4 regions of the Peribacillus asahii genome follow, and region 1 is predicted to be linked to each of the others. Evidence: riboswitches for the same ligand, from Rfam matches in the RefSeq annotation. Region 1 holds a riboswitch; each other region holds the start of a gene.

Region 1 (7,861 bases):
AAGCTCCGCCATTAACCAGTCTTCGTCGTAGGTGTTTTTTGATAAGTTTTCATATAAGATTTTCCCATTATAGACGAGCTCTACCGGTATGGTTTCTGCTGAGGGAGATAAATTTAAATCCTGCTTGGTTGTATGTTGGTACTGAGGTTTTTTTAATACAGAGAGTGCGCCACTTGTCTCTAAAATGGCGCACTCTACCTCTTCTATGTTGAAGATATCTTTAGCCCGCAAAGCCTGTTTCAGAGAATCTATTGAATACCCCATTCGTTTCATTGATTGTTCGAGAATTTGTCCCTTTTCAATTAAAGTAGTAGGTTTTCCTGCAATCCATTTCCGGAATCGCGCATTTCGAACCGCAACAAAATTCAGTATAAACACGATAATCCCCATAATCATGAATGCGACGATAAAATACGGGAATTCAATTCTAATATTGAATGCTAGATTTCCTGCAATGGTCCCCATCGTGATTGAAGCTATATAAAGGTGATAGGACCTTTGAGTAATCGTCTGTTTACCGAGCAAATGAACAAATATCCATAACAAAATAAAGGCGGTAAAGGTTCGAAAGATGATTTCAACAGATAGCTGCATCGCGATTTCCCCCTTACAACAATCCAGACAGTTCGTTTGTGATAGTATGTTCTTGTAGAAAGCTCTTTATTCCGCAAAAAAAATAACGAATAGTGCCAGGCACTGTTCGCTATTCTTTGTAAATTGTTTTATAAAAAAATCTTGAAATAAATGTCATTGGCAAGTATCGAAAGCAAGTAACCAAAAATCGGTTGATATTCACTTTTAAAATACCCATTTTCACCAAAGTTATATCAATAATAATATGGCTTAATGGTAGTGGCATCCTATAAAACAACCCAGCCTTTGAAGACGTAATGGCAGCGATAAAAGAGAGTATTAAACTGTATAAAGGTACTATTTTAAAATGTTCAGTCCACGTATGGAAATATCCACGCCCAAATCGAATATAACGTTTCACTGCAGAAACATACAATAAAGTACTCCAAACTACTTGAATAGCCAAGTAATGAGCAATGACCATTGCCCATCGTTTTTGGGTTGAAAGCGCCTTATAAAACGCATCACTAATATTAAAATATACATTTAATAAGACCACAGTGTATATAGGCCTCCACCAATATACTTTATAAATATTTAGTCGTAAAAATAAGTTCTCAATACAATAATAAAAAAGGCTGAAACTAATTTTCCACTTCCAGTTTTTGTTCAGTAAGGTTAGAAAAGTAGCTGTAATTGGTACATAAATCGCTTGAGAGAAGATTGCTCCTAAGACTGAATCAAAAGCACGCTTTTTCATAATTGACGGTTTGTATCTATAACCATGAAATAAGTTGAGAACCAGATACTCAAATAAATAAGCAAAACCCATATTTGATAATAGTAAAATCCACGTATCCTTTTGTTTTTTACGTTTTAACACTAGCAAAAACATACCTAAGTGAATAACTGCTAACAACCAAAAAGGGATTGAGTTCTTATTGAAACATTTTTTCTTTTTTCCCATTCTTTACACCGTTTTACTTTTTGACATTTATTTTTATTATTGTTCATTTGAAGGAAAATATTTATCAAAGGATGCTATTGTGGAAAAGAAATAAAGCGAACAGTGCCAGGCACTGTTCGCTTATTGTCCTATATTCGCAAATTTAGCAATATCCTCTTTCTTCCCAATCATCACTAATAAATCTTCCTTGTGAATAATACGATCTGGAGAAGGAGAAATAATAATATCTCCTTCTCTAACGATAGCAATAACACTGACATTATATTGGGCACGAATGTCAAGGTCACGCAGACTTTTTTCAGCCATTTTTAAAGGAATCATAATCTCCTCTATACTGTGTTCTTTTGATAACTCAATATAGTTCAACATATTTGGTGATAGGAGCTGATTGGCCACACGTTCTCCCATGTCTCTCTCAGGATAGATAATCCAATCAGCCCCTACTTTCTCTAAAACCTGCCCATGTCGCTTTCCAAGAGCCTTTGCAATGACTTTTTTAACCCCTAGCTCTTTAAGTAGTGAAACAGTTAAAATGCTAGATTGCATATCATTTCCAATGGCTACGATTACACAATCAAAATTGCTTATCCCAATCGCTCTAAGTGCCTTCGTTTCTGTCGCATCAGCCACTACTGCATGAGTGACGAATAATTCAGCATCCTCGACTTTTTCCTCATTTGCATCAATTCCTAGCACCTCTTGTCCAGCCTCATATAGTCTTCGAGCTACACTTGTTCCAAATCTCCCTAAACCAATTACAGCATATTGTTTTATAGCCATTTCCATCTACACTCCCTGAATTTAATTAACCAATCATTATATTTCCTTTAATATGACGGAAAGTATCTGATTTACGTCTCTTTGTAATAGCAAAAGCAACTGTTAAAGGACCTAATCTTCCTGCAAACATCGTGAAAATGATAAGTATACGACCAATAGAAGATAGCTCTGGAGTTAATCCCATGGACAGTCCCACTGTACCAAACGCAGAAGTAGCTTCAAATAAATACATCATAAAATCGTGACCGGGTTCTGTAATGCTAAGCGCCATAGTCATGAATACAACAATGCTCAATCCGCACAAAGCAACTGTCAGTGCTTTTAATATCGTTTCAGTCACAATTCTGCGCCTAAATAAGACAACATCTTCTTTTCCTTTAATTTGAGACCATACGGTAGCTACTAAAACAGCAAAGGTCGTTATTTTAATTCCTCCAGCTGTGGATCCTGAACCTGCTCCAATAAACATAAGAAAAGTGATTAAGAACAAAGTAGAATGTGTTAAATCTCCAATTGGTAATGTATTAGAACCTGCCGTCCTTGGAGTCACTGCTTGAAACAATGAACCTAATACTTTTCCAGTTTCGGATAAAGGCCCTAATGTCTTAGCATTTCCATATTCAAATATGAAGATTAACAAGGTTGCCCCTACTGTTAGAATAACGGTTGCTAGTAATACTACCTTCGTATGCACAGATAAGCGGCGAGTATTACGGTATTCATAAAGTTCGTTCATCACAATAAATCCTAATCCACCGAGTGTGATGAGAGCGCATACGGTTAAGACGACAATAGGATCATCTACATAAGGAGTTAAACTCCGAAATTCTCCCATTAAATCAAAACCGGCATTATTGAAATTGGATATAGTATGGAAAAATCCAAAATAGATGGCTTTACCTAATGGCATATCGTAAGAAAAACGAATCGATAAAATGATCCCACCGACAAGTTCAATCACTGCGGTGAATATCAATATTCTTTTTACTAATCTTACAAGCCCCGTAATGGATACGTTATTGAAAGCCTCCTTCAATAGCAGCCTTTCTTTTAAAGAGATTTTTTTACCTAACAGCAAAAATAAAAAAGTTGCAAATGTCATAAATCCTAATCCACCGATTTGAATGAGTGTTAAAATGACCAATTCACCAAACATAGAAAATGTATCCCCAGTATCTACGACGACAAGCCCTGTTACACATGTAGCAGATGTAGCAGTAAATAAAGCATTTAAAAATGAGAGACCCTTTCCATCCTCAGTGGCAATGGGAAGAGTCAATAAAAAGGCTCCGATAAGGATGACAGTTGCAAAACCTAATACAAGGACTTTTGGAGGGTTAACCTCTTTTATTTTTTTCATCGTTATCTCCTAACTGACCTCATAAAAAAATTTAGTATCCAGTTTACTTTTTCCATTACTGTATCTAAATATTTGTCCCACAGTTATTAAGATAAAGATGGGCTGAACATGGAAAAAGACCGATGTATACTTTCTCTGAGGTGAACAATACGATTCACTTATTGAATAAGCTTTTAAGTACTCGTTACTCTATTTAACGCCTAGTAAGCTATACAGCTTTCTTTGCTATATGTTTTCAAAGCAGCCTCTAATTATAGGCATAATAAAAAGACCTACAAATATATCAGGCTGCCATTTTGTTTTAAACACAACAAAAAAGCCTCCTGAATTAAGGCGGTCTTATACCCCCTTTCGCTTTAACCGACGAAGTTAGCTGACGGGTAGGATGGCGAAAGAGTTTCTCATCCCTTCTACAATGGCAGAATTAACCCCAAAATAATGGGTCCTCCGTTCTCAGATGATTCTGAGATTAGGCCGATATGAAATTTTTGATTTAATGCGATCATTCTACGCCTGCCATATATGCATTGTAAATCCCTTAAATATACAAAAAATGGCCAAAATAAACCATATACGTTCATTATTGGCCAAAAACAACACTAAAACACTGTTTCTCATGATATTTCTAGATGTTTTGAGATATTCAATAGTTTGTAAGAAGGTTATATTAGTAGATTTAAGATAAAGTTTGATCATTTGCAATAAAAATAGAACCGATACCGATCACCTGAAATTGAACTTTCGTTATGGTGTATGACGACATGTTGAATTTTATAAGTCATATAATTTCGTGAAAGCATCGAAATTTTCGCTAAATGTTTAAAAGATGGTCTTACGACCGAATTTGTCAGGTAGGCTGATTGAGTACTCCCTGGCATTCTCGCTTTATTTAGCGCTTGAATCATTTGTTCAGCAGTCCCTATTCCTACTCCATGTGCAAAATAGGCACCATCTTCGAGAACAACCGCATTTTCTCCTCTCCACCAAGGGGTTTCTGGATGAAATTCCGGATTATTAAAATAAACAACATCTCCGGGTAAGAAATAATCCGTATTAATCAGTTGTATGCCGAGTTCAGGATCAGCATGCCAACTGTATAAATAGAGGTCTTGGAATATCCGATTAAATACATATTCGCCCAGACTGTTTAAAACGGCATGATAATAGATAATCACTTTTGCCGTGGCACATTCAAACGCATACAGTACACTGTTGTTGTAAATGTCTTGAATCGCATCAGATGGCCTTACACCATGCTTCAGTTGGAATCCGCCGACATTTGTCAAATACCAGTATTCGGGATTACAACGAGACTTGGAAAAGGGTTCGAACTGAGCATAACCTTGATTCATGGCTCTTGCACTTGCTATGATGTTTTTGCGTAATTTCAGTTCAAACGATAACTCATCGAGGGACTGATACGAATAAACGACCGGATGTTCATGCATTTGTTGAACAATTACACTTTCCATACTACCAGAAGGCCACATGCTACTTTGTTGAAAATTCATCCCCGATATTTGTATCATACTATCCCTCATTCCAATCTTAAGTATCATTCTTATTATTTAGTGTATTGAGGATTCGTTTTAATGTGTATCACCTAGGGTAAGAATCCTAATCTAAATTTCCGATAATCTCTATCCGCCGACACAAGGATTTTCAGTCCTTTGCTCTACCGACTGAGCTACTGAGCCAAATGATTTTTAAAAAGTAATATGGCGGTCCGGACGGGACTCGAAATAATTTCAAAAATCTCTGTAGTTGGCATGTAAAGTATGGTTGCTCACTACAGACTTTCCTCTAAGCTACTAACAAATTAAATGGTATGATAGTAATGTCATTAACACTATACAGGAGGATTCCATGAAAAAAGCCGTCAAAGTAGTAGCTGCTATTATTGAAAATAAGGAAAATGAAATTCTTTGTGCATTAAGATCGCCCAATATGAGCCTTCCTAACATGTGGGAGTTTCCAGGAGGAAAAGTCGAGCAAGGAGAAGACCTTCCCTCTGCTATCGAAAGAGAAATAGCCGAAGAACTAGGGTGCAAAATTAAAGCGAATGATGTGTTTAATGAAAACACGCATGAATATGATACGTTTATCATTACTTTAATTTGCATGAAATGTACAATTGTAGAAGGCACACCTATTCCAAAAGAGCATTCCAAACTGATTTGGTTGAAACGTGAAAATTTAAGTTCACTTAAGTGGGCTCCTGCGGATGTTCCGGCGGTGGAGGAATTAATAATAAAAAAATAGTCCTCTCTTCTGAGAAGACTATTTTCCCCTTAAATTTATTTAACATCTATAATATAATCCTCTTCGGCACCCAAATATCCGTAAAACCATTATTAATCGAATATTTATAAAGATCTTCCAACTTCTTTTCACTATACACCCGCATATCCTCTCTTTGAAAGAGATCGGACTGCATCAAAAATTCTTCATTTCGATCGATTAAAGCTTCCAAGAAGTAGTCAGAGGCTAACTTATCATTTTTCGAGAGATTACACGTGCTACAGGCAATGACTAAATTCCATAACTGATCGTTCTGCACAAAACTCCACGGAATGAAGTGATCCACATGCGCTGCTGCTTTTTTCTTAATTACTTTTCCACAATAAAAACATTTCCCATCATAAAACGATTCCAACACTTGATAAAATTGATCTAAGGAAGACCTTTTGGAAACATTCTCTACTTTCAATAGCAAATTCGTTGTATCTCCTTCGTTATTAAATTTCTCCAAGAAAAGAGCAAGCTGATAATTCGTTAAATAGTGAAGTATTCTCTGAAATCGTTGCATAAATGAATAATAAGAAGGATTGATTCGTATATATTCCTTTTTATTATTAAAATCATAAAGAGTAGAATCCGTATCACCGTATAATGCACCCATCACATTGATTTTGCACTTTCGTTTCACTTTAATAATGACCTGCACTTGAATTTCTGAAGAAAGCTTATCAAAAACTAATGTATTAGGAATTTGATAACAAGATTGAATGGCCCCAAGCACATTTTGAACTTCCGCTTTCTTTCCTATCATATTAATTTGATTAAGATTATGATGAATAACCAAGTTCCAATAAATTTTTGAAAAACTGCTAAATAAGATATCATAAGACAGCTCTAGCTTTTCGTTTACGTTATACAAATTTTCAAGCAACGACTTGATTAACACAAACTTATATGTAGTCGAATTTTTTGATTTACTAGAGAAGATAAAATTAAAATGACTCCAAATATCTTGATCAGTTAAATATTCAGTTTTCATTTCTCCTACTTGCAGTTTATGGCTCATGGCACTTCACCTTATCTAATGATTTAAAAAACTGATTTATTCAATCAATGTCCCCATTCTTGATATAATGATAAAGCTTACTATCAACGCTTTGCTCCATAACCATGTTCATATGGACAACTGGAATTTCTTTCTCGTTCTTATCTTTCATTACAGTTTGTCGAACTGTATTTTCATCTGGGCTAGCCTTACCTAAGTAGTAAAAGTCGCTTCCTTCATCATCATCCTTTTTTACAAAGATATGAACATCAATATTATTTTCTTTTGCTTCAATAATTTTTTTAACTTCTTCGGATTGCAGTGTTCGATTACTTCTTGTATACCATTTTAGAACGTCTTGATTTAGAAACTCATCTCCATAGGCCACACTAGACTCTACCTCATCATTTTTATGGTATGTAATAAAGATTGGGCACGTATGGTGTTTTGTTTTGTAGCCATAAATCGTTGAGCTTTCATCATTCTTCCAATTCAAGAGCCTGCAGGCATCTTTTCTTGTATATTTTTCATACAACATAAGAGGCCTATTACATGAATATCGTTTGTTCTTTTCTTTCGCACTTTGAATAATGTCGATCATCATCTTTTTAAAGTAATGATTTGAATGCAGACTCTCTCTAATCGCTTCATTAAAGTTAAAATATTGATCTTCATGCAAAGTGATAATTGATTTTTCTCCATATTTGACTCTCTGTGTTTGTGTGAAAAATGACAAATCCAAAATGTGCTGCACTGAAGCTATTGTTGCGTCATCTACTTGACAATTGGCTTCGTTTAACAGGTTGAGATATTCGTTATATTCAACTTTTTTTTCGTATAACAATATATCCAACAAAATAATTTCATGTTTACGTTTGCCATTCAATATTTCTAA
Region 2 (7,861 bases), 710 kb from region 1:
ACACCAAAAAGTGTGGAAGAGCGTCTTCCTACTATCGTGTTTTTCCATGGTGGCGGCTGGACGCTAGGGAATCTTGAAAGCCATGATGTAGCTTGTAGACAACTTGCAAATGCTTCGAGGTGTAAAGTCATTGCTGTCGATTATCGATTAGCACCGGAGAATCGTTTTCCAAAAGGTCTAAAAGATTGTAGTGCAGCGGTACAATGGGTGTTTAATCATGCAGGGGAATTACAGGTAGATGTGAATCGGATTGCTGTTGGGGGAGATAGTGCAGGAGGAAACTTAAGTGCAGCGGTTACCTTATTGTTTAAAAACTGCGGAGGACCATCGATTTGGCGGCAAATATTAATATACCCTGCAACAGATGCTTTACGCTCTATTGAACACTCTCCTTATGAGTCAATTCGAGAACATGCACACGCTCCTATATTGACTAGCAGCGTGACAAAAAGTTTTTGGGATCACTATATTGAAACGGAAGAGGATGCAAGTAATATATATGCTTCTCCTATACGAGCACAAGATTTAAGTGGTTTACCAAAAACTTTTGTGATTACAGCGCAATACGATCCTATCCGAGATGAAGGGGAGGCTTATGCTACTCGACTCCAGGAAAGTGGAGTTCCCGTACAGCTTACCCGATACAGTGGACTTGTTCATGGTTTTCTAACATTGCCGATTCCGATTAATGAACAAGTTTTTCAGTCCATTGCAAAATTTCTGAATGAATGAGAATCTGTTTTATGAAAGTAAAACTAAGCCTCTGGCTAAACAGCAATCCAGAGGCGTGGTTTTCTAGTCTTACTTATGAGAAATTTATTTTTCAGGCAAGTATTTTGTTGTAAAGATTTCATTCGCTTCGAATGGCTTTTCCAATAAGTCTAAATCATGCAGCTGTTGAATAAGTGTAGCCCATCTTTCTTCTGTCATATAGCCGACACCGTGTTCAGACGCATCTTTGCCGTACACAAATTCTTCTTGAGATTCGGTTTCAAAGGCTAAAGCATCTAAGGCGATGTCTGGATTATCATTCTGAATGACTTTATTAATAGACTCAGAAGACGTTTTATAAGAATTCCATCCTTTTACAAATGAAGTAACAAAGTTTTGAACCGTTTCTTCATTCTTCTCTAAATATTCTTTTGTTACAAATAATACAACATTATAAGGATCGTAACCCGCGTCAGCAATTAGCTTTGTTTCTGTTTCGATTCCTTCTTTTTCTAAAAAGAAAGGCTCGGATGTGGCAAATGCTTGGGTAACAGAATCTTTTTCATTTACAAAGTTCGTATGCTGCCCGTTGTACGCTAACTCTTCTACTTTACTTAAATCGTATTTAGATTTTAAAAAGTCCCAATATGTAATTCCAGGTTGAACATATACTTTTCTTCCATTCAAGTCTGTGAAGTCTTTAATTCCATGCCCTTTATGGAACATAAATACTTGTGGACTTCCCTGCATTGCAGCTGCTACAGCGACTAAATCAATTCCTTGATTTTTAGCAATAACTAATTGATCCGCGTGTGCAAGACCAAATTCCGCGCTGCCTGATGCAATCATTTGAACAGAAGATACTTGAGGACCACCTGGCTCAATGGTTACATTCAATCCATTTTCTTTAAAAATCCCGTCTTCCTGTGCGGCATATACACCGCCATGCTGTGCCTTTGGAAACCAGTTTAATACTAATTTAACATGTTCAACAGCTTTATCATCCGTTTTGTTCTCTTCCTCACTAGTACTAGCTTCCTCACCGCTGCAGGCAGTCAGGAAAACTAGAAAGATAATTCCTAAAAATAGTAGATTGAATTTTTTCACCTTTTCTTCCTCCTTTAATTCGTAATGAATTTCGCTTTATTTTTCAACCTTCATCGCTGACTCATGCCAAGATCGCAACATTAAGTGAGCTATTAGGCTAACGAGAAGGTAAAAACCAATCCCTAATAATGCCGCGGCTATTCCGCAGGCAAACAAATATGGAGTTTTTAATTGGATGGCGGCTACTGTAATGGCATAGCCTAAACCACCTTTACCTCCACCGATTCCTGCTACATATTCTCCAACAATAGCTCCGACAATCGATAACGTACAAGATACTTTTAATCCTGCCATAATATAAGGCATTGCAAATGGAATGCGGAGTTTCCACATTTTCTTCCATTTTGATGCATTATATAGTGTAAAGAGTTCTCTCATATTTTTATCGACTGAATTCAGCCCCATTAATGTATTCGAAATAACTGGGAAAAAACCAATTAAAAACGAAATGATTACAATGGCATTGAAGCCGGCGCCAAACCAAATAACAATAATCGGTGCAACGGCAACAACAGGAATGGTTTGCAAAATAATGGCGTATGGATAGATGCTAATTTCTAACACTTTCGAGCTTGCTAATAAAATAGAAACGAAAATACCGATAGTCGCACTGAGTAAAAATCCAATAATCGATTCAATAACTGTAATTTGAATGGCTGGCCATAATAAGTGCCAATCCGTTAGTGCAGCGTGTAAGACATCTGTAGGTTTCGGAAGAATAAATGGTTTGATCCCCAATAAAGAAGGGATCAATTGCCATAAAGAGAGGAAGGCAATTAAAGCAATGATTGGACCGAGATAAACACCTTTAACTTTAGTCCAAATTTTCCCTGTATTACTTTGAGGGAAATGCGAAACCATTTTTGGCTTTTTCGTTGCTACTGATTGTGTGGACATCTTATCCTAACTCCCTTCTTACTGAGCTATTTTCGAGACTGTGGGCAGCTATATCTACATAGTTTGTGAATGTTTTGTCTGTTCTTACTTGGAGTGTTCTTGGAAAGGGGAGATTGACGTTAATAATGGATGATAATTTCCCGGGACGAGAAGACATGACTGCGATTCGTGAGGATAAAAATACAGCTTCATACACGTTGTGGGTAACAAATAGAATAGTAGTTTTTTCTTTTTTCCATATATTAAGGAGATCAATCTGCAATGTTTGACGTGTGATTTCATCGAGAGCGGCAAAAGGTTCATCCATTAATAACATTTTTGGTTTTGCTGCTAAAGCACGGGCGATTGAAACTCTCATTTTCATCCCGCCTGATAGTTCTCTAGGATAGGCATCTAAGTAATCTTTTAAACCGACCATCTCTAATACCTCTATTGCGTACTCCTTATGGCTTTTCTTAGTAGATCCTCTTAATTCAAGCGGCAATAATACATTATCAAGCACAGTTCGCCAAGGAAGTAAATTTGCATCTTGAAAAACGAAGGCGATATCGTTTGTTTTTTGAATAATCTCCTTAGGTATTTTACCGAAAACTTGGACATGGCCGCTAGTGGCTCCACTCAACCCAGCTACCATCCTTAGCGCAGTGGACTTGCCGCAACCCGATGGACCTAAAAAACTAATAAACTCGCCTTCTGTAATCGTTAAGTCAAATTGACTTAATGCAATGGTGCCCGTATTGTACACTTTACTAACACCTTGGAATGAAACGACTTCGTTTGGATTTGTGCTCAATATTTTCCCCTCCTGAAAAATCACATTATTTGTTTATGTTTATAAATGTTATATTATATTACATTGTATGTGATATAATACTTATTTTATTGTGTTGTAGTTCATTTGTCATTAGCAAAAACAAACAAATCGAAGTGAATATTTTAGTTACTATCACTAATTGCATGTTATAAAATATTACATTTCGGGTTTTTGGAAAGTGAAAAATCTATCATTTTCACTGAAAGAGTACCCCTTCCTCAAGGAGTGTGAAGGGCGGTGAATTTCAGTTTGCAAAGTAAAAGGTGGATAGGAACTTTTACGAAGCAGATGTTAATCCTTTTTGAATTAATTCGTACACAGCTCCCACAAAGGAAGAAATAAGACTCTTTTGTTGATAGGCTTTGATTTGTTTAATTAGGTCAACTGGAAATTCGGTTAATTTAAGTTTGTTTTCCAAATAATAGAACGTTCGTAATGGTGTATACTGTAAATATATCATTTGTAAACATATACTAAATATATATAGGAAGGAGGGGATAACAATGGAACACACGCCATATAAAACGTATCAAATATGGATTAAAAAAGGACATCGTTTATTTTCGTATTTTCAAATGATGTGTGAACATGCAAAAAACTTATATAATACGAGTAATTTTTACTATCGGCAAGTATATACCGCTCTTACCAGCAATAAACCTCTTCATCCTTTACAAGAAGAAGTGTTACAGGTTATTCATACACATATAGGTCGAATGAATGATATTCAACTTCAAGCTTACCAAAAGCGAGTAGCGAAAGAACAAATGAAACCAGTGGACGAACGAAAAGAAGTGAAAGCGAATTTGTTTACGAAACCGACAAACGAACATCCGTATATCAACTATGCATTTTTAGATTGTTTATTTAAGGTTAGTAAACAATCCGATTATCTTTCATTACCGATTCAAAGTAGTCAACACGTCATGAAGACTATGTTTCAAAACTGGAAATCGTTTTTTGCTTCTTTATCCGATTATCGAAAAAATCCTCATAAATATAAAGGGAAACCACGTATTCCTAATTACAGTTCCTCTAAAGTGAAAGAAGTATTTTTCACTAATCAAGATTGTGTGATAAAGAATGACCGTTATTTAAAATTTCCTAAAACAAAAGAACAACTCAATATTGGAAAAATGGCTAGAATAAAAGGGAAACTTAAACAAGTTCGTGTCCTTCCCAAGTACGGTCAGTTTGTGGTAGAAGTTGTATGGGAGTGTTCTTTGCCTGAACCAACAGAAAAAGAGCCAACTCATTTCATGGGAATTGATCTAGGAATTGATAATCTAGCGACTGTAGTGGCTAATACAGGAATGAAGCCAGTTTTAATTAAAGGAAAACGTATCAAATCCATGAATCAGTATTACAACAAGCAAAAAGCCTATTATACGAGTATCCTTTGTCACGGAAAGTCATCCAATCAAGGGCAACATACGTCAAAAAAATTAGAACGATTGCATTTGAACCGTCACAAGCAAATCAAAGATTTATTCCACAAAGCGAGTCGTCATATTGTGAATCTTGCCTTACAAGAACAGGTAGACATAATTGTGATTGGACAGAACAAACAGTGGAAACAAGAATCGAATATAGGAAAACGAAATAATCAACAGTTTTGTTTTATTCCACATCGTTTATTGATTCAAATGATTGAATATAAAGCGATAGAGCATGGGATTCAAGTAGTTATTACGGAAGAATCCTATACATCTAAGGCTAGTTTTTTAGACCTTGATTTTCTGCCCACTTATGAGAAAGAAAAGACCTACTCATTCAGTGGAAAACGAATCAAACGTGGGCTATATAAGAGTGCAAAAGGAATTTTGATGAATGCTGATGTAAATGGGGCTTATAACATGATTCGAAAAGTAGTTCCAAATGCGTTTGCAAATGGAATAGAGGGGTTGAACGGTAGCCAATCCGTTAATGTGTCAACTCCCCTTGTGTTAAGCGTTCAGTAAGTAGGTTCGACACACAAGAAACCCCCACTTCAAGGAAGCTCGGTAGAGTGAGTAAGTGGGGGAGTATTCATAAGGTGAATGCTCTCAAATGTTCTTTACAACTTAATTTTGAAGGAGTAATATTACTTTCATGTAAAACCATATTTCTTTATTCGCTGAATCCTTTATGGAACGGGGGAACCAATTTTGTGGCGGTGTTTTCGTCGCTTGGGGTGAATCCTTTATGAAGAAGGTAGGGCTACTCTCATGGTCCGAATCCGACAGCTAACTCCGGAAGCGTGAAGAGAGAGGAAGTGATACTGGTGATCGAAAAAAATGATTCGGCCACGGGGTAATCCTCTGTGGTCTTTTTGGTGCGTTCTATATAAAGAGATTGTAATAGAAGGGGAAAAATGAGATGAAAAAACAGTTTGTCGTGTTTGGGTTAGGTAGATTTGGAGGGAGCTTAGTTAAGGAATTCCATTCAATTGGAGTGGAAGTGATGGCGATTGATAAAGATGAAAGTAAAATAGATGAATATGCAGCCTTTGCTACTTATGCTGTCGTAGCTAATGGCATAGACGAGATGAGTTTAAAATCTTTAGGTGTGAGAAATTTTGATGTCGCTTTCGTCTCTTTAGGTGATGATATTGAAGCTAGTATTTTAACGTGCTTACTTTTGAAGGAAATGGGGGTTCCTCAAGTTTGGGCAAAAGCTCAAAATATGTATCATCATAAAGTGTTAGAAAAGGTTGGAGTCGATCGAGTGATTCATCCTGAAAGAGATATGGCGCAGCGAATTGCTCATCATATCGCATCCGAAAAAATTATTGATTATATTCAATTATCGGAGGAGTATAGTATTGTCGAAATCGTGGCGTCGCATAAAATTGATAAAAAGTCATTGATGGATTTAGATATTCGCGCAAAATACCGCTGCAATATTATCGGGATTCAACGTGGAAAAGACATTAATGTGGCTCCGCTTGCTGAAGAACAAATTTGCCAAGGAGACACATTAATTGTGATTGGACATAACAAAGATATTGCAAAATTAGAGGCGCAAGGCGTGTAACAAGCACTATACATTTGAAATGAATGCTTACTGAAACGCTTGTATTAAACCGTTTTATCCCACACCTAATGGGAAGTAAGCTCCCCACCTCAAGCTTGCGAGAAGAAAAAAGAGAGATGAGGGAATTCCCTCATTAATAGCTGCGGTTCTTAGCTCCTCGAGGTCATAAGCGGTCATGCTCTATGGCAAACTGCGTCATGCTGCCTTTCATCTGCTTGTCGGGGCTGAACAGTCGTCTTTCAGCTTTTGGCATAGTAGACCTGTCTATAGGAATAATTGCTGACTTCTCTATTGTTGAAAAATGAATCATTGTAGGAGTTAGGGGATTTGGTAAAGTAGGTCCGCTTACCCTCGTCTATTTGCTGATAACAACAAAAAAGTGAGTATCAAATATCCTAGTAAAGATATATAGACCGTATGAAAAAATATACAAATAGAAACAAGCAGTGAATGTTTTCGCTGCTTGTTTCTATTTGTATGGGAATGTTCGGAAGATTAATATATGAAAATCAGTGTATGGAAGATATAGGGTGAGCTAAATCAAAAGTTCTATTATTTTTATAATAATTAATAAAAATAAGAAAATGGTACGTTATAGCGCTTATGTAAGTATATTCAAAAACTAGTAAAAATGAATTATTTTCCTTTATTTATATAATAAACCAGAAAAAAATATTTGCTATCTATTCCTTGTATATCAAGGCCTTGAATCATTAAGCCTAGCTCAATAGGTTTATTTTTCCTTTTTATTAGGGATAAATATCCTGTTTTGGAAGGGGGGATTTAGGTAGATTTAATATGAGAGAAGAAATGATACATATTATAGTCTAGTTTAGGAAGGGGTTCTTTTTTTGAAAAAATGGGTATTATTCTCCGTTGTATCAGTATTTATTTTCCTTTTATCTGCATGTTCAGATTCGGGTGAAAAGGCTTCAACTGAAAAGAGTAAAGGGTTGGAGGCTTCTATTGAAAGCGCTAGTTATATTGTTTCAGAGAGTGATGATGGGGTTTCTGAAAATGAGAACTTAGCTATAATGGCTATTCATTTAAAAGTTAAAAATTTATCAGATTCTCCAATGCGATTATCAGGGTATGATGGGATTAAGTTATATGATGGTGAGCAGCAAATCAATATTAATCCAGAACTTTATAATCGCGATATAGGCTTGGATATTGATACAGGCGGGAGTATTGGTGCAGGAAAGTCAAAAACTGTATTAGCGATATTTGAAGTAACAAAGGATAAAGAGTATGAAATTGGCTTAAATCCACTATTTGATAATCCGGAAGAGGAGTCAGAAGAGTTAGTATTAAAGC
Region 3 (7,861 bases), 1.8 Mb from region 1:
TCTACAACTACCTTCATATTTTTTATACCATATTTATTAAGTCCATAAGTATAAGTTTTATAACCATTTTTAGCTTTACCACTTAGCTTTCCTTTTTTCAAAGATGTCATAATAATATTTTTTATTTGTGATTCTTTAAGACCTTTAGGATAAAAAGTTGTTGTTCCTTTTACTTTAATTTGCCCAGTTATATGACGTTTCTTAATATGTTCCCAACCTTCATTTCTTGTTCCTTCAAACAAAATACCTCTTGAAGAATGTTTAAGAGTTTTACCTAGACCAGAATAAGCTTTAACTAACCCACTCTTACCAGCATCATTTAATAAATTCGCTACCTTACCTACTTTAACTACTTTACCAGCTGGGAATAAAGCTACAGTAGCCAATGCAACTTCAGTCTTACTAGAATTTGGGTTAAAAATTGTTTTAATATCATCTAAAATTAAAAAATCTATACCAGCTTTCAAAGCATCTTTTGCAAATTTTTCGGCGTCTTTAACCCACTTTGGCACAGTAATACTAGCTGTAGTTATGCCATTAGAATTTGCTTTTAGTTGTTCTTCTTTTTTAACTTTTTCAAAATAACTTTCTATTACCTTATTAGAAGAATTAAGAAAAACATTTTCCCTAGCATACACAGAATTATGATTTTCTGAAATATTTATTAAATTTAAACTAGAAAAACATAATATAACACTAAAAAAAGAAATAATAATTTTCTTAAACATAATATCCATCCCCGACGAATTAATAATATATATATATATTATTTTTCTATTAATGAATAATTTGGTAAATGGTATATATGTATCATTCATATTCAGTAAGTATATTACTTTTTTCACAAAAGGTTTTATAAATTCTTTTCTTATTGGGGATACAAGTCACATCGCCATCAAGACAACCAAACGAATTCTCCCAAAACGAGTTAGTTTGAGTACATTTCTTCATAATCTACTCTATATACTTTAACTTAAACATCAGATTTTTCTTATTAAGTGGTATTCTACAATATGGCCCGATTGTTGAATAATGATTAGCTTCTCTTAGCTGGTTTTGTTGTGTACGTTCTTTAAGAGAAATCCTTAAATTACAAATTTCACCCTTTTTTCATACTAACAGTTTTTATTTTCCCACCGGAACGGAAATTTCCTGTTCAGTAATTAACTCTAAATTTTCTTTAAGCCATTCATCAGATAATACCCCTTGAATGAATGTCCCGTCGTCTTTTTGAACGGCTATACCCAGATTTGTTCCAGTTCCTTTAATTTCGTAGAGCTTTGTTCCCTCTTTGAATATATTTGATGCTGTTCCTTGATAATTTTGCCCCTCTTGATCAACAAACTCCGTTACTTCTCCGATACTTTGCCCCACTTTATCATTCTCAACGCTTTCACCATCACTGACCACATACATTTTGTTGTCCCAGCTCACAAACTCAAACGATAAAGATTCGTTCGTTTTTTCCTGAGCAGAACAGCCAAACAAGGTTAAAGAAATAATAATGGCTGCAAGAAATCTTTTCATCATATCACTCCAGACTATTTTTTATATAACTCTATTTAATTAGAGGACAAACTCGTTTTCTGTCATGTCAAGACAGAGCAGCGCCTCAACTTCTTTTCTATTACTGTCTTTATACTAACTGGAAAATCTTAATACTTAATGAATATTTTTCTTAAGATATTCTTAATTTTCCAATGAAAAGTTCCCTTGAAGTTTTTCTGTATCAAACAAACCTTGTCACCGTTCATCGTCATTTAAGATACTAGGAATTACTCCACAATCTGGCCCTAAACATGAAGAAAGAGCACAAATCTTACTGCAGAATTGCGCCCGATTGTTGAAGACCAAAGGCTGTTTAAGATGGATCGCACTTATTGAACTCTAGTACCCGTTTAGTAAAAAAAGCGTTCCTACTTATTGAAGAATACTCCCGTTTGTTTAAAATTTATTTAATTATATACATTCGATCTTTTATTAAATTACAAAAATAATGCAAATCATAATCATCACGCTTTACAGAAGATTTAAAACATAGTATATTCATAAAGGTTTAAATAGTAATTGTTACGATTTGAATCGATGATTAAAAAGGAAAAGGAGATATTTTATTTATGAAAAAGGAACTTATCAAATCAATACATGTGTTTATCTTATTAGGTATAATCCTTACAGGCTGTCAAGAAAAAGTAGATACACCTGTCGAAAATGCTTCCTCTGAATCAGAGCCTGCTTCTTCTGATTCCAATTCTGAATCTACAGAAAGTACAGATCATAGCTATAATCATAACCATAGTCACGATGATGAAAAACAGAAAGAAATATATTCAGGGATATTTGAAGATGATGAAGTAGAAGATAGAGAATTATCAGATTGGGAAGGAGATTGGCAATCGGTCTATCCATATCTATTAGATGGAACCTTAGATGAGGTCTTACAGAAAAAAGTAGAAACGAAGAAAGATAAAACCTTTGAAGAGTACAAAGAATATTACAAAGTTGGGTATGAAACAGACATTGAACGAATCGTTATAAAAGATAATACGATAACGTTTTATAAAAACGGAAAAGGAAAAACAGGGGAATATAAGTATCATGGATACGAAATTTTGACTTATGAATCTGGAAATAGAGGCGTTCGGTATTTATTTGATTTAGTTGGAAAAGTAGATGGTGTACCAAAACATGTTCAATTCAGTGACCATAGTATTTATCCAACAAAAGCAGATCATTACCATATTTATTTTGGTAATGAAGATCATGTCACTCTTTTAAAAGAATTAGACAATTGGCCAACTTATTATTTTTCTAATTTAAGTGGTAAAGAAATCGCAGAAGAAATGAATGCACATTAATTTTATAAAACTTAAAAGACGACCAGCCATTATTTTTCACTTTTAGTTCGAGAGTATAATATATAGCTTTAGAAAAAAGCATTATTAACAGTTTCTCTCGAATACTTATTTAACAGCAAATGAAGAAACGTCATTTTAAAAAAGTTTGATTAAAATGGCGTTTTTTATTATAATATTTGATCAATTTTTATCTCGATCTTAACTTTTTTCCAATTCCCCCTTGAGATTCTTCCTCCATTAAATGGCCCATACATGAAAAAGACGCGTTCCTAAATAAACGCGCCCGTTAATTGAATAACTAAAAGAAATTTCTAATAAATTGTTCTTCTGAAATTACTTGTAAACCATTTCTTTTAAGTAAGGCTGAAGTAACTCCATTTCCAACAATTTTCTTACCCTTAAATTCACCGTTATAAATCATTGAACTACCACAGGATGGGCTATTCTCCTTGAGAACAACTATTGTTGCGTTTATTTTTTTAGCTTTTTCTAAAGTAGCATAAGCTCCTTTTATGTAAAGTTCGGTTACGTCTTTACCAGATTTCTCTACCACTTTAGCCTTTCTATCCAGTACATCTTCTCCGTCTCCGCCTACTATTTCAGCAGGTTCCCTTGGGGTTGAAAATCCACCAAGCAGTTCGGGACAGATAGTAACAGCTTTATTCTCTCTAACTAATTTACTTATCCTATTATCTAAGCTATGTGTACCGTTATACCTTACTTTTAATCCAGCTAAACAAGAACTGACCAAAATCATGAACTACACCTCTCAAATAAATCCATACATTGTCATCCTTATTGTACTAAACTGCTCCGTTACTTTAAGTACAAAGTTTCACGATCTCTCCTGAACTTTAACCTAGACATCTAGGTGTTATTCAACAATATGGCCCTTTAATTGAACAATACAGCTGAAGTTTAAGGGCCAAAAGAAAAACCCTATATTAATACAGGGTTTTATCAAACTTTGTTTTAAATTATCGAACTTTTTTTACAAATTATCAATCTTTATTTTAAATTAACAACAGTATAACCTTATAAATTCCTCTTCCACTAAACTGCTTCTTTACTTGAATAAAAAAAGTAACCTTCTTTTATGAAAAATCGCACAAGTTAAATTAAGAAGGGAGTTGCGTAAGCAACTCCAAACTATCTTTATGGACACGAAGCCCACATTTTATTATTTTTTTAAATGATAAGGTACAGTGGTGATTACCACTTTTTTTCGAAACAACAAGAACGAACGAATCAGTATACTTGATTGGTTATGAAGAATATTGTGCCAGCCCTTCTTAGTAATAAATTGTGGGATGACCACTGTGACTTGGTAGTTCGCTTCACTAGCTTTATGTTCAATAGTATCAATAAATTTGGTAAGGGGATTAATGATACTCCTATAATGAGAGTGCAGTGTCACCAGTCTTACATCAGGTTGCCACTTCTTCCATTTCTCCTCAAACTTCTTCTCATCTTCTCTTTCAAATGCAACATACACAGCAATAATTTGTTCAGGAGAAAGAGATTTAGCATAATTTAAGGAATTCTCTACAACATGAGTCATACCAGCAACAGGCACTATCATAACATTACCTTCAATGGTCACAGATGGTTCACAAGTTGTAAGGCTAAGTTGGTCCCCAACAGCTTCATAATGCTTTCTAATTCGATGAAAGAGGAAAACAATGATAGGTAGAAAAATTAAGATTGACCAAACCTGTGAGAATTTTGTTAAAAAGAACATCATTGTGACCGTAAAGCTAATAACGGCACCCGTTGTATTAATTATAAATTTTGGAATCCAACCTTCGGGCTTTTCTCGCAGCCATTTAACCATCATTCCCGACTGAGACAAAGTAAATGGAAGGAATACTCCGACTGCATAAAGTGGAATAAGATGCTCTGTTTCTGCCTGAAAAGCAAGGATTAAAATAATAGAAGCAATTCCAAGTATGATGATTCCATTAGAATATCCTAATCGGTCTCCCCTAATCAGAAACATCCTTGGAATAAACTTATCTTTTGCAAGATTAACTGCCAGCAACGGGAAAGCAGAATAACCAGTATTTGCAGCAAGGATTAATATCAGTGCTGTAGTTCCTTGAATAAAGAAGTACATGAAATTTCGTCCGAAAGTTTCTTCGGCAATTTGGGAAACAACCGTTACCTCTCCACTTGGAGCAATTCCATAATAATAGGCTAAAAATACGATTCCTGAAAACAGTATGGCAAGCAAAGCTCCCATTGCCATTAATGTTTTAGCAGCATTATTAGGTGCTGGATCTTTAAAGTTAGGAATGGCATTCGATATGGCTTCAACCCCAGTTAAGGCAGAACTTCCTGAAGCAAATGCCTTTAAAAGAATAAACAAACTGATTCCAGTCACAGGTGTACCTACGGGACTGTGTAATTCAGGAGAAACCCCACCTGTGAGAATATGATAAATGCCCACACCAATTAAAATGAACAAGGCTAAAACGAATAAGTACACAGGGTAAGCTAATATGGAAGCAGATTCCGTTACTCCTCTTAAATTCAAAATCGTAAGGAAAATCACAAATACAATGGCAATTTCCACATTGTGATCATGTAGTGTAGGAAAGGCAGATGTTATAGCATCAGTACCAGCAGATACGCTCACAGCCACAGTAAGTATGTAGTCTACCAATAATGATCCCCCAGCGATTAAACCTGGATTTACCCCTAAATTACTCTTTGAAACAACATAGGCTCCCCCTCCATGAGGATAAGCAAAGATAATTTGTCTATATGACAATATGAGAGCTGTTAAAAGAATTAATACACCAATTGCGATAGGAATAGAATACCAAAATGCTACTGTACCTAACGTAACTAATACGATTAAAATTTGTTCAGGACCATATGCCACTGAAGATAAAGCATCAGAAGAAAGGATGGCTAATGCTTTGGTTTTGTTAAGTTTCTGTTCTCCTAATTCATTGGATTTCAAGGGTCGTCCAATTAAAAACCTTTTTATTGATGAAAACATTTATTACTCATCTCCAATAGTGTTCATACATTATATGTTGCTCATTTCCACAATAATTTCTCAAAAAGTTCCATATTCCCAAAAAAAAAGTGCCTACAAGTCATCGTTAAATAGACCTGTAGACACATCATTTTTTTTGCGTCACAAGCTCCACCTTCCTTCTCATATAACGCTTACGAGGTTAGCTGTCGGATTCGGACCTTTGAGTAGCCCTACCTTAAAAAAGGATTCACCCCTTGGATTAAGTATCAATCCACAAAAATGGTTCCCCCGTACCTAATGGTTTCAGCGATTTAGAAATTTGAAACTGTGATTATAATACTCTTGGTTTTAGCAAAAGTAAATGAATTTTATGTAAAGATTAAAATTTAGGGAAAAGGAAATATTAGTAATATAGATATTAATTCATACCTTAGGAAAAGATTTCAGAGATTGAATGCCAAAGGAGAAATTACATGTTCAAAGAAAATAAGCCCTTTTTAACTGATGAATTTTTAGATGAGTTAGCTAAAGAAATTAACCAGCAATATGGTGGTTACATACATGAACAAAATACGGAATCTATAAATAATGAGTAGAATATAGCCCCTTCTAAAAAGGTATCCCATAAATATTGAACACCAAGCCGCTTGTGTGCGGTTTTTTTGTTGAATAAAAAAATGAATCTTTTATGTCGCATTTGATTCAAATTGTGCAACAATTTTCAAACTAAAAACCATACTTAAAAAGGATGACCTAAAAATGGACATTTACTTAAGTTTAAAATACTTTATACTTTTTTTATTGTTGGAAGATATATGCTCCCAACAATAAAAAAATTTCTAGTGTATGTTCAAGAATTTTATGACAAGTTTTCAACTTCTTCCAAAATTTCCTTTTGTTTCCTCTCAAGAATACTTTGAGAAATCACTTCTTTTGAAACTAACTTCCCTAATTCGTGATATTGGTTATACAAAGATTCCCTTTTAGCATCTCTGAGTTGTTCTTCTTTGATTTGAGGATATAAGGAATATAGTTGATCTAATGCTTGATTATACTTCTTCAATTTTTCATTTTCGAGGTTCACTAAATCCTGATAGTCTTTTTCTGTTAATAAGGATTCTTCTTTCATATCTGACCACGTAGATATAGAAGTTTTACTACGATTAAGATTCGCAATTACTTCTTCATATTCCCAAATATGATTTTGTTTCTCAATAATGCCTAGTTTATTTATAAGTGATTTAATCGTTAACCCTTGAAATAATAGTGAAAAAATCACGACACTAAAAGTTAACACGATAATCTCTTCTCGTCCTTCGAATGTTCTAGGTAAGCTGAGGGCTAACGCAATGGAAAGACTTCCTTTTAATCCACCATAATTTAGAATGTGTTTCCAACTTGAAGGGATTTCTTTCAACCATGCTAAGCTTGCATAAACGGCTACACTTCTACCAATTAAGACAATAATAATACTAATGATAATCATTCCCCATTTTCCTTGCACATCGATTCGGGAAATTTCCAAGCCTACCATTAGGAAGATGATTGAATTTGCGATGAAGGCAATCACATCATAAAAATTATAAATATTTAGCTTAGTAACAGGTGACATCCCAATTTTCCCACCGTAATTTCCAAATAATAATCCGGCGACCACCACTGCAATGACACCACTCACATGTACCGTTTCCCCTATCAAAAATGAACCGAAGAACACGATGATTGATATGGCAATTTCTAGCGGATAATTATCAATCTTTTTAATGGAGATAGAACCGATATAGCCAATGATTAAACCAATAACCAATCCTCCGACAGCAAACTTCAAAAATAACAGTAGGCCTTGTCCGAATCCAGCAACCCCCATTTCCATATAAACTAAAAGATAAATGGAAGAAATTTTAAATAGCACTACTCCTACTCCATCGTTAAAGAGACTTTCACCTTCCATAATCGCATTCATCCTTTTATGAACACCTAATGGCTTAAAAATTTGTAAAACACTAATCGGATC
Region 4 (7,861 bases), 2.2 Mb from region 1:
TTATCTGCTTTAATTTGGGATGTCTCAACATTGATAGGGGATTGTTCCTTCCCGTTTATACATGCAGAGTTTAGAGGATCTAACTCACCCCAATGTTCTGGTCCTGTTTCTCCTTTGTAAGACCAATCCGTTTCATGATGTACAGTTGTTGACGTTTCTGTGGATTCTTCTTTTTGAAGCTTTTCTTCCTTGGTTGATTCGGTTACTCCTGAAGAACAACCAGCTAATGATAGAGAAATAAAAGTTGTTAACAGGGTAAAGCTTAATTTACGACCTTTCATTTTGAACCCCCTTATTCTATTTTGTGTCATAATTTATAACACTAGTCACTAAATTAATATAATTTATATATATTTTCAACTAATATTTTGAAAAATAGGAATTATTGACTAGTGTTTTTTAAAAAGGCTGTGTTAAACAATATTGTTGATCAAATGGGTAGGAGCCAAAAATGAACAGCGTCCTATAACAAAGCTCTTTTAAAAAGTAACTATATTAATAAAAATCATGATAAAATAAGTAGACATCATAGTTGAGGTGGTAGTATGTTAGGAAATGAAAATGAACAGTGTCCAACTTTTCTACTTGTAGACGGGATGGCGCTTTTATTTAGAGCTTTTTATGGAACAGCTGTTACAGGACAGTTTATGATTAATTCAAAAGGTGTACCGACCAATGCAGTGCAAGGGTTTTTAAAGCATATGCTAACGGCAACTAATCATTTTAAGCCAAGCCATGTGGCGGTTTGTTGGGATATGGGCAGTCATACGTTTCGAAATGAACTGTTTGATGGGTATAAGGCGAATCGTTCGGATGCACCAGTGGAAATGATTCCACAGTTTGATTTAGCGAAGGAAGTAGTTCAAGCCTTTGATATTCCGAATATTGGACTAGCCGGTTTTGAAGCGGATGATTGTATTGGAACGATTGCGAAGGCGTCAGCTAAGGATAGTCGTGTAGGCATCTTAACGGGAGATCAAGATATGCTGCAGCTGTTAGATGAGCATATTTCTGTTGTGTTATTGAAAAAAGGCTTTGGTAATTATGATGTGCATAATCCTCATAGTTTTTATGAATGGAAAGGGATTAAGCCGAGGCAAATGATTGATTTAAAAGCGTTAATGGGCGATACAGCAGATAACTATCCAGGTGTAAAAGGAATTGGTGAAAAAACAGCGTTAAAATTATTAATGGAGTATGAAAGTATCGAAGGAATTTTAGAAAATTTATCTTCATTAACGAAGGGGCAGCGGGCGAAAATTGAAGCAGAGCTTGAGATGCTTCATTTATCCCGAAAGCTTGCTGAAATTAAATGTGATGTACCAATTTCTTGCTCGCTTGATGAGGCGTATTTTCAATATGATGACGAAAAGGTACGGTATATGCTAGAGACGCATGAATTTCGATCGGTTTTACGTATGTTATAAGAGGGCAGGAGCTTCAGAATAGAAGCTCCTATTTTTTGTATTATTGATCATATATGTAAAATGATGTAGTAAGAGAAGAGTATTATATATTGTTTATCATTAAACATTTAGGAGGGAAGACAATAGTATTATAGAAACATAGGAAGTATAGGTCATAATAAAATTTTTATTTACTTTTCGAATTCACAGCAGTATGCTAATCACAGTTTCATATTTCTAAATCGCTGAAACCGTTTGGTGCGGGGGAACCATTATTAGAATTGGTTAACAATTCAAGGGGTGAATCCTTTCAAGGTAGGGCTACTCAAAGGTCCGAATCCGACAGCTAACCTCGTAAGCGTTATATGAGAAGGAAGGTGGAGCTTGTGAGACAAAAAAATTGATGTCTACAGGTCTATTTAACTTTGACTTGTAGGCATTTTTGCATTTTGTAAAAGATTTTTTCATTTAACTAGGTAATATACAACTACATTTATGTTCGGTGGTGATTCTTAGTGATGGCCTCTATAAAAAGATTTTTAATTGGGCGGCCTTTAAAATCAACGGCAGCCGGGGAACAAAAGCTTAACAAAACAAAAGCTTTGGCTATATTATCTTCTGATGCTTTGTCTTCTGTTGCATATGGTCCCGAACAAATATTGCTTGTGCTAATTACAGTGGGTGTCACTGCATTTTGGTATTCCATTCCTATCGCTGTAGGAGTATTGCTTCTGTTAACGGCTTTAATTTTGTCTTATCGACAAATTATCTTTGCGTATCCTCATGGAGGGGGAGCGTATGTTGTTTCAAAGAATAATTTAGGTGTGAATGCAGGATTGATAGCTGGAGGTTCCTTATTAGTTGATTATATTTTAACTGTGGCTGTAAGTGTGTCTGCTGGGACGGATGCTATTACATCTGCTTTTCCTAGTTTGCATACACATAATGTGGTGATAGCCATCCTTTTTGTACTATTTCTTACTATCCTGAACTTAAGAGGGGTAACAGAGTCAGCTTCCATATTAGCTTATCCGGTGTATTTATTCGTTTTAGCGTTATTCATTCTGATTGGTGTAGGGATATACAAAATCTTGATGGGGGAAGTGTCTTCTGACTTACGTACTCCAATGGGCACACCGGTAGCAGGAATCAGTTTATTTATCCTTCTTAGAGCATTTGCATCAGGTGGTTCTGCGTTGACAGGAGTTGAAGCCATTTCTAATGCGATTCCAAACTTTAAAGAGCCAGCTCCTAATAACGCTGCCAAAACGTTAATTTTAATGGGTTCCTTACTTGCTGTGTTATTTACAGGCATTGTATTTCTAGCCTATTATTTAAGCATTGTTCCGAGTGTAGAGGTAACAGTTGTCTCGCAAATTGCTGAAGAGATATTTGGACGAAATTTCATGTATTTCTTTATTCAAGGAGCAACAGCTTTAATATTAATCCTTGCTGCCAATACAGGCTATTCTGCTTTTCCTTTGCTGGCTGTCAATCTCGCAAAGGATAAGTTTATACCAAGGATGTTTACAATTAGAGGCGATCGATTAGGATATTCGAATGGAATTATCATATTAGGACTTGCTTCCATCGTCTTAATAATCGCTTTTGAAGGGCATACAGAAAATCTTATTCCGCTTTATGCAGTAGGAGTATTTATTCCATTTACGTTGTCTCAGACCGGAATGATGGTTAAATGGATTCGTGAAAAGCCAAAAGGATGGGTTTTTAAGTTAATCATTAACTCCATTGGTGCTGTTATTAGTTTGATTGTTACCATCATATTCTTTTTAACTAAATTTACTCAGGTTTGGCCGGTTTTAGTTTTTTTACCTATCATCATTCTCGTTTTTCATCGAATTAGAAAGCATTATGATGCAGTAGGTGAGCAGCTAAGGGTTACGTCTTGTGAACCTGCTGTACCAATCGAAGGGAATGTAATCATTGTACCTGTCGCTGGCATTACTCATGTGGTGGAGAATTCATTAAACTATGCAAAATCCCTTTCAGCAGAACAGATTATAGCTGTTTACGTTTCTTTTGAACGAGAAGATGAAAAGAAGTTTGAGGATAATTGGAAGAAATGGCAACCTGATGTGAGACTTGTAACTTTACACTCACATTACAGAAGCATCATAGGTCCATTAACTAAATTCATTGATACCATTGAACATAAAGCGAGTGAAGCAAACTATCGGGTTACAGTCGTTATACCACAATTTATACCAAGGAAAGGCTGGCACAATATTCTTCATAACCAATCAAGTTTACTGATTCGTACTTCCTTGCTTTATCGAAGAAATGTCATTATCACGACTGTACCTTATCATTTGAAAAAGTAAAATATATTCGAGCGATACAATAGCTGTTACTTTGAATAGAGCGAACGTATTGAATGAGTAAAGTGATAAAAAATCTTTTTCATTGTAGCAAGTCTACTAGAGCTTTAAATACCATTTTGTTCAGAAGTAAAGTTTACTCTGAACAAAGTGGTATTTCTCATGTTTAGTATTAATTTTTATTAGATAAACGATAGGAAAAAGTCAAATTTTGCGGTAAGATGAAGGAAAAAGTGTACGGAGAAGGTGGAAGATTGGCTTGGTCGACTGAAGAGTATATTACATATTTAGAAGGAAAAGGTTTTTCTTTTGGTGAAGACATGATTGGTTTTATTTATTTTGGAAAACAGTATACGAAAGCTAGTGATTCTTTAGTTAATATTGCGATTGAACTAACATTAAAGGTGCAAAAAAAGTTCGACGGCAGCTTTTATGTATCTTTGCTTGAAACTTTAACAAAAAATCATATTTCTACAAAACGAGAAGCAGAAAAGTTTGCTCGTGAACAAGGCTTATTTCAATAAAATCGGACTCCCTCAATGGAAGTCCGGTTTTATTTTTCTTTTTTTAGCAGGCAGTTCGGCAATAACCATCCCAAACAAAATACATATACAGCCAGCGATTGAAGCGACTGTTAATTTTTCATCAATCCATAGATAGGATGTGAGAGCGGCAAATACCGGCTCAGTCGCAAAAATTAACGCAACTCGTGTTGGAGATGTGTAGGCTTGGAAATGCGTTTGCGCCAAAAATGCCAATGCTGTAGCAAAAATAGCGGTTACAAACAAGGCGCTCCAAACTTCTGTTTGCAACATGATGGTTGGATTGACTAAGACTGAAATATCTTCACCAAAAATCGGTGCTGATATAAAGGATAGAATCGATACGGTAAACAGCTGCACTAATGTTAATGGTAAAGCTGCATAATCGCCAGCGACTTTAGCTGTCATAATGATTTGCATTGCAAAACTAACCGCACATAATAAGATGAGCAGATCACCAAGACTGAATGAGGCTGTATCGACCACTGTCATTAAATAAAGTCCAATTGTGGCTGCAATAACCCCAATGATTGCATTTTGCGATAATTTCATTTTTAAAAGCAATACGGAGAACAGTGGAACAAGCACGACGCTTAAGCCGGTAATAAAGCCGGCTTTGGCTGGAGTGGTATGCAGTAAACCTACCGTTTGAAATGAATATCCTAAAAAAAGCCAAATGCCAATTTTAAATCCGGCAATTAATAAATTTCTTGACCAAACACCTTGTTCTTTTCGGATGAAAAGAACATAAATAATAAGTAGACTTATAAAGGCGATCAAAAATCGAATCCCATTAAAGCTATGTGGTTCAAGAAAAGAAGTTGCATTTTGAACCATAACAAAGGTCGCCCCCCAAATAAAGGCGACGAATAATAACGTAAAATCAGCTGTCTTTCTCATCTGGCCGCTCCTTGTTTAAGTGAATAGCTCGTCTAGCTAATTGATCGGCGGACTTATTTTCAATGCTTGGAATCCATTTTATAAAAAAGAGGTCTAATTGTTTTGCTAAAGTTAACGCTTGAGCAAGCAATGGTGCATAGCGTTTATTTTTGGCGAATTCTTTTTCCATTGCTTGGTTAATTGCTTGTGAATCCGTGCGAAAAGAGACAATTTGATAATGATTTTTCACACAAATTTCTAATGCTTTAATCAATGCATAGTATTCTGCTTCATGATTTTCCAGTAAGCCAAGTGGAATCGAATAGCGTTCTACATGACCATTATTATTAATAAAAATGCCTGCACCGCTTGGGCCAGGGTTCCCAGCACTAGCGCCATCAATATATACTTCAATCATTTTACTTCACCTCGAACTTTGGACTTGAATATGCTATGATTATTCTCTGTTGAAAGTCAGGAAGATGTTTAGCTAGACATGCTCAATTCAAATAGATTTTTTAAGATGGGATAAAGGCATGTAAAACGAATGATACTAGATAACAAGCTCCATCCTAATATATAAATTATAGCTGTAAAATGTTGAAATAGGTATAGAAATTGTTTAGTTAAGGAGTTGAGTTGATTGAAAGTATTGATTCGTTGGACATATTTTTTAAATAAAAAAGGAACAGCTTCTTTTCTTTCGGAATGGCTTGAGGCTGAGTCTGCGCTAGCTATTGTAGAAGATTTAGAAAAAACAGGGCGGGTAAAAGCGGTAGAATTTGAAGATGAAGTAGGAACGGTATGGACGAAAAAAGAACTTGTTAAGCTGTTGACTGAGGTTGAAGATGAACCTCAAAATATTACAGTCTTTTTTGACGGCAGCTACCGAAAAAACGAAAGACTGGCAGGGCTTGGTGTTGCTCTTTATTATACACAAAATAAGAAGAACTGGAGAATTCGGAAAAATGCACTGCTTCATCAATTAGAATCGAATAATGAAGCTGAGTATGCAGCATTTTATGAAGCGGTTAAGCAGCTTGAGGAATTAGAGGTACATCATCAAAGCTGTGTGTTTAAAGGAGATTCACTCGTTGTACTAAATCAGCTCTCGGGAGAATGGCCGTGCTATGAAGAGCAATTAAATCGATGGATCGACCGCATCGAGGAAAAGTTAGCAAAGCTTAACATTCGTCCTGTATACACACCAATTTCAAGAAAAGATAATCAAGAAAGTGACCAATTGGCATCACAAGCTATAAACGGAGAAGAAATTTTCGGCAAGATGCAAATAGAAAAGAAGGAGTTATGACCAGAAATGAATCGGAAGAAGATTTATGAAGAAGTCGAAGAAATGCTATCTTTTTGCGAAGGCTGTTTTGTACAAAAACATTTTCGAAAGGAGAAGGGACGTACGTTTGCGCATCAATTTTGTTTATCTCAATGTACGGTAGGAGAAAAATTAAAAAAGCTTGGTCAAGAATTAACGAATTTAAATGAAAAATGAGCCTTTTCTTGTGCCTTTGTTTGGAAAATTGTCATACATGCCCTTTATGAAGAATAGTAAAATAGTTGAAAGGGCACAGGGGCAGAAGGGGACAAAATGAAACGAAACAAGGAGAAGGAAAAGCTTCTTTATATTCCAGAGATGGATGATTTATTATTAGATTTAAATACAGAACTAGAAGCAGATGGAGAGTCTCTGTTTTATTTTAAGAAGAGAATGACTCAAAAGCAAAGGTGTCAGACCCCCAATCGATTTTTTAAGCCATTTACATCATGTATTTCTGATAAGTATAAAACCTTTTATAAGTCATTCTCTCTTTTTAATCTGAGTTATTTTTCTTTTTGAGCAGATTGGAAGTATGCTTTTAGCATTGCTTTATTTTCAACAATATCAGCTAATGTATATTGATCAAGCACTTGTAGAAAGGCATCTAAGGCCGTGTTAAGTATAAACTTCAAAGAACAAACGGGAGAAATGACACAGTTGTTATGATCTTTGTAGCACTCGACTAAATAGAAATCCTCTTCAGTTCGGCGAACTACTTCTCCAATATTGATATCGGCAGGTGCCTTGGCTAGTCTAAAACCGCCGTTTCTTCCTCGAACCGTCTCGATATACCCCGTTTTTCCAAGATTATGAACAATTTTCATTAGATGATTTTTCGATATATCATACACTTCAGAGATTTCTTTTATGTTCGTTAGCTTGTCGTTATTTTGGGTCGCTAAATAGATTAATACTCGGATGGAATAATCTGAATAGCTAGTTAACCGCATAATTTTCGCCTCACAATCTACACCCGTTCTGTTGAACAAGTTATCAAACTCCTAGAAAAATATGTAACGAATAGGCAAAACATATTCTTAATTGAGAAAGTTTTTAATTTTATAATAGCATAATTGTAAACATGATGTAATGATCTGCTTCAGAACGTAAGTAGTAGAATGATATCTATGACGGGGGGAGAACTCGTAAGTGAAAATAAAAAAACGCCAAAAAAGGCGTGTCATTTAATCGTTTTTACTGACTTTCCCATCGTTTCCTTTGTCAATACCTGTAGCATTATTTATTGTTTGTGCTACTAAGTTCAGCCCTTGATCCATCGCATTCATTGAATTAGCTTTTTGACCAATATTTTTAGATTTTTCTTGTTCTTTCATTTCTATCACCTCTTAAATTATAGGGTTT

The links. A riboswitch is a leader RNA that binds a small molecule or an ion and turns the genes downstream of it on or off. The one in region 1 is predicted to bind cyclic di-AMP.
Region 2: linked by a shared signal. The riboswitch ahead of BAOM_RS08515 (potassium channel family protein) and the one ahead of BAOM_RS05190 (TrkH family potassium uptake protein) in region 1 are both predicted to bind cyclic di-AMP.
Region 3: linked by a shared signal. The riboswitch ahead of BAOM_RS19860 (APC family permease) and the one ahead of BAOM_RS05190 (TrkH family potassium uptake protein) in region 1 are both predicted to bind cyclic di-AMP.
Region 4: linked by a shared signal. The riboswitch ahead of BAOM_RS15895 (APC family permease) and the one ahead of BAOM_RS05190 (TrkH family potassium uptake protein) in region 1 are both predicted to bind cyclic di-AMP.

Annotation. Positions count from the first base shown of each region.
Region 1 is NZ_CP026095.1:1,036,317-1,044,177, reverse strand. It holds gene BAOM_RS05205 (DUF421 domain-containing protein) at 1-594, opposite strand, end outside; gene BAOM_RS05200 (hypothetical protein) at 704-1,540, opposite strand; gene BAOM_RS05195 (potassium channel family protein) at 1,661-2,320, opposite strand; gene BAOM_RS05190 (TrkH family potassium uptake protein) at 2,346-3,680, opposite strand; cyclic di-AMP (ydaO/yuaA leader) riboswitch at 4,024-4,166, opposite strand; gene BAOM_RS05185 (protein-glutamine gamma-glutamyltransferase) at 4,373-5,209, opposite strand; gene BAOM_RS05180 ((deoxy)nucleoside triphosphate pyrophosphohydrolase) at 5,547-5,942, shown strand; gene BAOM_RS05175 (HNH endonuclease) at 5,989-6,987, opposite strand; gene BAOM_RS05170 (DEAD/DEAH box helicase) at 7,028-7,861, opposite strand, start outside.
Region 2 is NZ_CP026095.1:1,746,653-1,754,513, forward strand. It holds gene BAOM_RS08485 (alpha/beta hydrolase) at 1-732, shown strand, start outside; gene BAOM_RS08490 (ABC transporter substrate-binding protein) at 817-1,818, opposite strand; gene BAOM_RS08495 (ABC transporter permease) at 1,855-2,715, opposite strand; gene BAOM_RS08500 (ABC transporter ATP-binding protein) at 2,717-3,508, opposite strand; gene BAOM_RS08510 (RNA-guided endonuclease InsQ/TnpB family protein) at 4,033-5,490, shown strand; cyclic di-AMP (ydaO/yuaA leader) riboswitch at 5,634-5,785, shown strand; gene BAOM_RS08515 (potassium channel family protein) at 5,888-6,544, shown strand; gene BAOM_RS08520 (DUF5105 domain-containing protein) at 7,396-7,861, shown strand, end outside.
Region 3 is NZ_CP026095.1:4,018,368-4,026,228, forward strand. It holds gene BAOM_RS19840 (EndoU domain-containing protein) at 1-728, opposite strand, end outside; gene BAOM_RS19845 (hypothetical protein) at 1,126-1,530, opposite strand; gene BAOM_RS19850 (metal-binding protein ZinT) at 2,118-2,858, shown strand; gene BAOM_RS19855 (2-thiouracil desulfurase family protein) at 3,157-3,615, opposite strand; gene BAOM_RS19860 (APC family permease) at 4,039-5,865, opposite strand; cyclic di-AMP (ydaO/yuaA leader) riboswitch at 6,020-6,166, opposite strand; gene BAOM_RS19865 (hypothetical protein) at 6,321-6,443, shown strand; gene BAOM_RS19870 (cation:proton antiporter) at 6,707-7,861, opposite strand, start outside.
Region 4 is NZ_CP026095.1:3,220,878-3,228,738, reverse strand. It holds gene BAOM_RS15905 (carbonic anhydrase) at 1-281, opposite strand, end outside; gene BAOM_RS15900 (5'-3' exonuclease) at 546-1,427, shown strand; cyclic di-AMP (ydaO/yuaA leader) riboswitch at 1,640-1,783, shown strand; gene BAOM_RS15895 (APC family permease) at 1,922-3,748, shown strand; gene BAOM_RS15890 (DUF6123 family protein) at 4,000-4,269, shown strand; gene BAOM_RS15885 (DMT family transporter) at 4,282-5,187, opposite strand; gene BAOM_RS15880 (reverse transcriptase-like protein) at 5,171-5,584, opposite strand; gene BAOM_RS15875 (ribonuclease H family protein) at 5,810-6,478, shown strand; gene BAOM_RS15870 (zinc-finger domain-containing protein) at 6,485-6,673, shown strand; gene BAOM_RS15865 (hypothetical protein) at 6,770-7,018, shown strand; gene BAOM_RS15860 (RrF2 family transcriptional regulator) at 7,003-7,449, opposite strand; gene BAOM_RS24575 (hypothetical protein) at 7,684-7,833, opposite strand.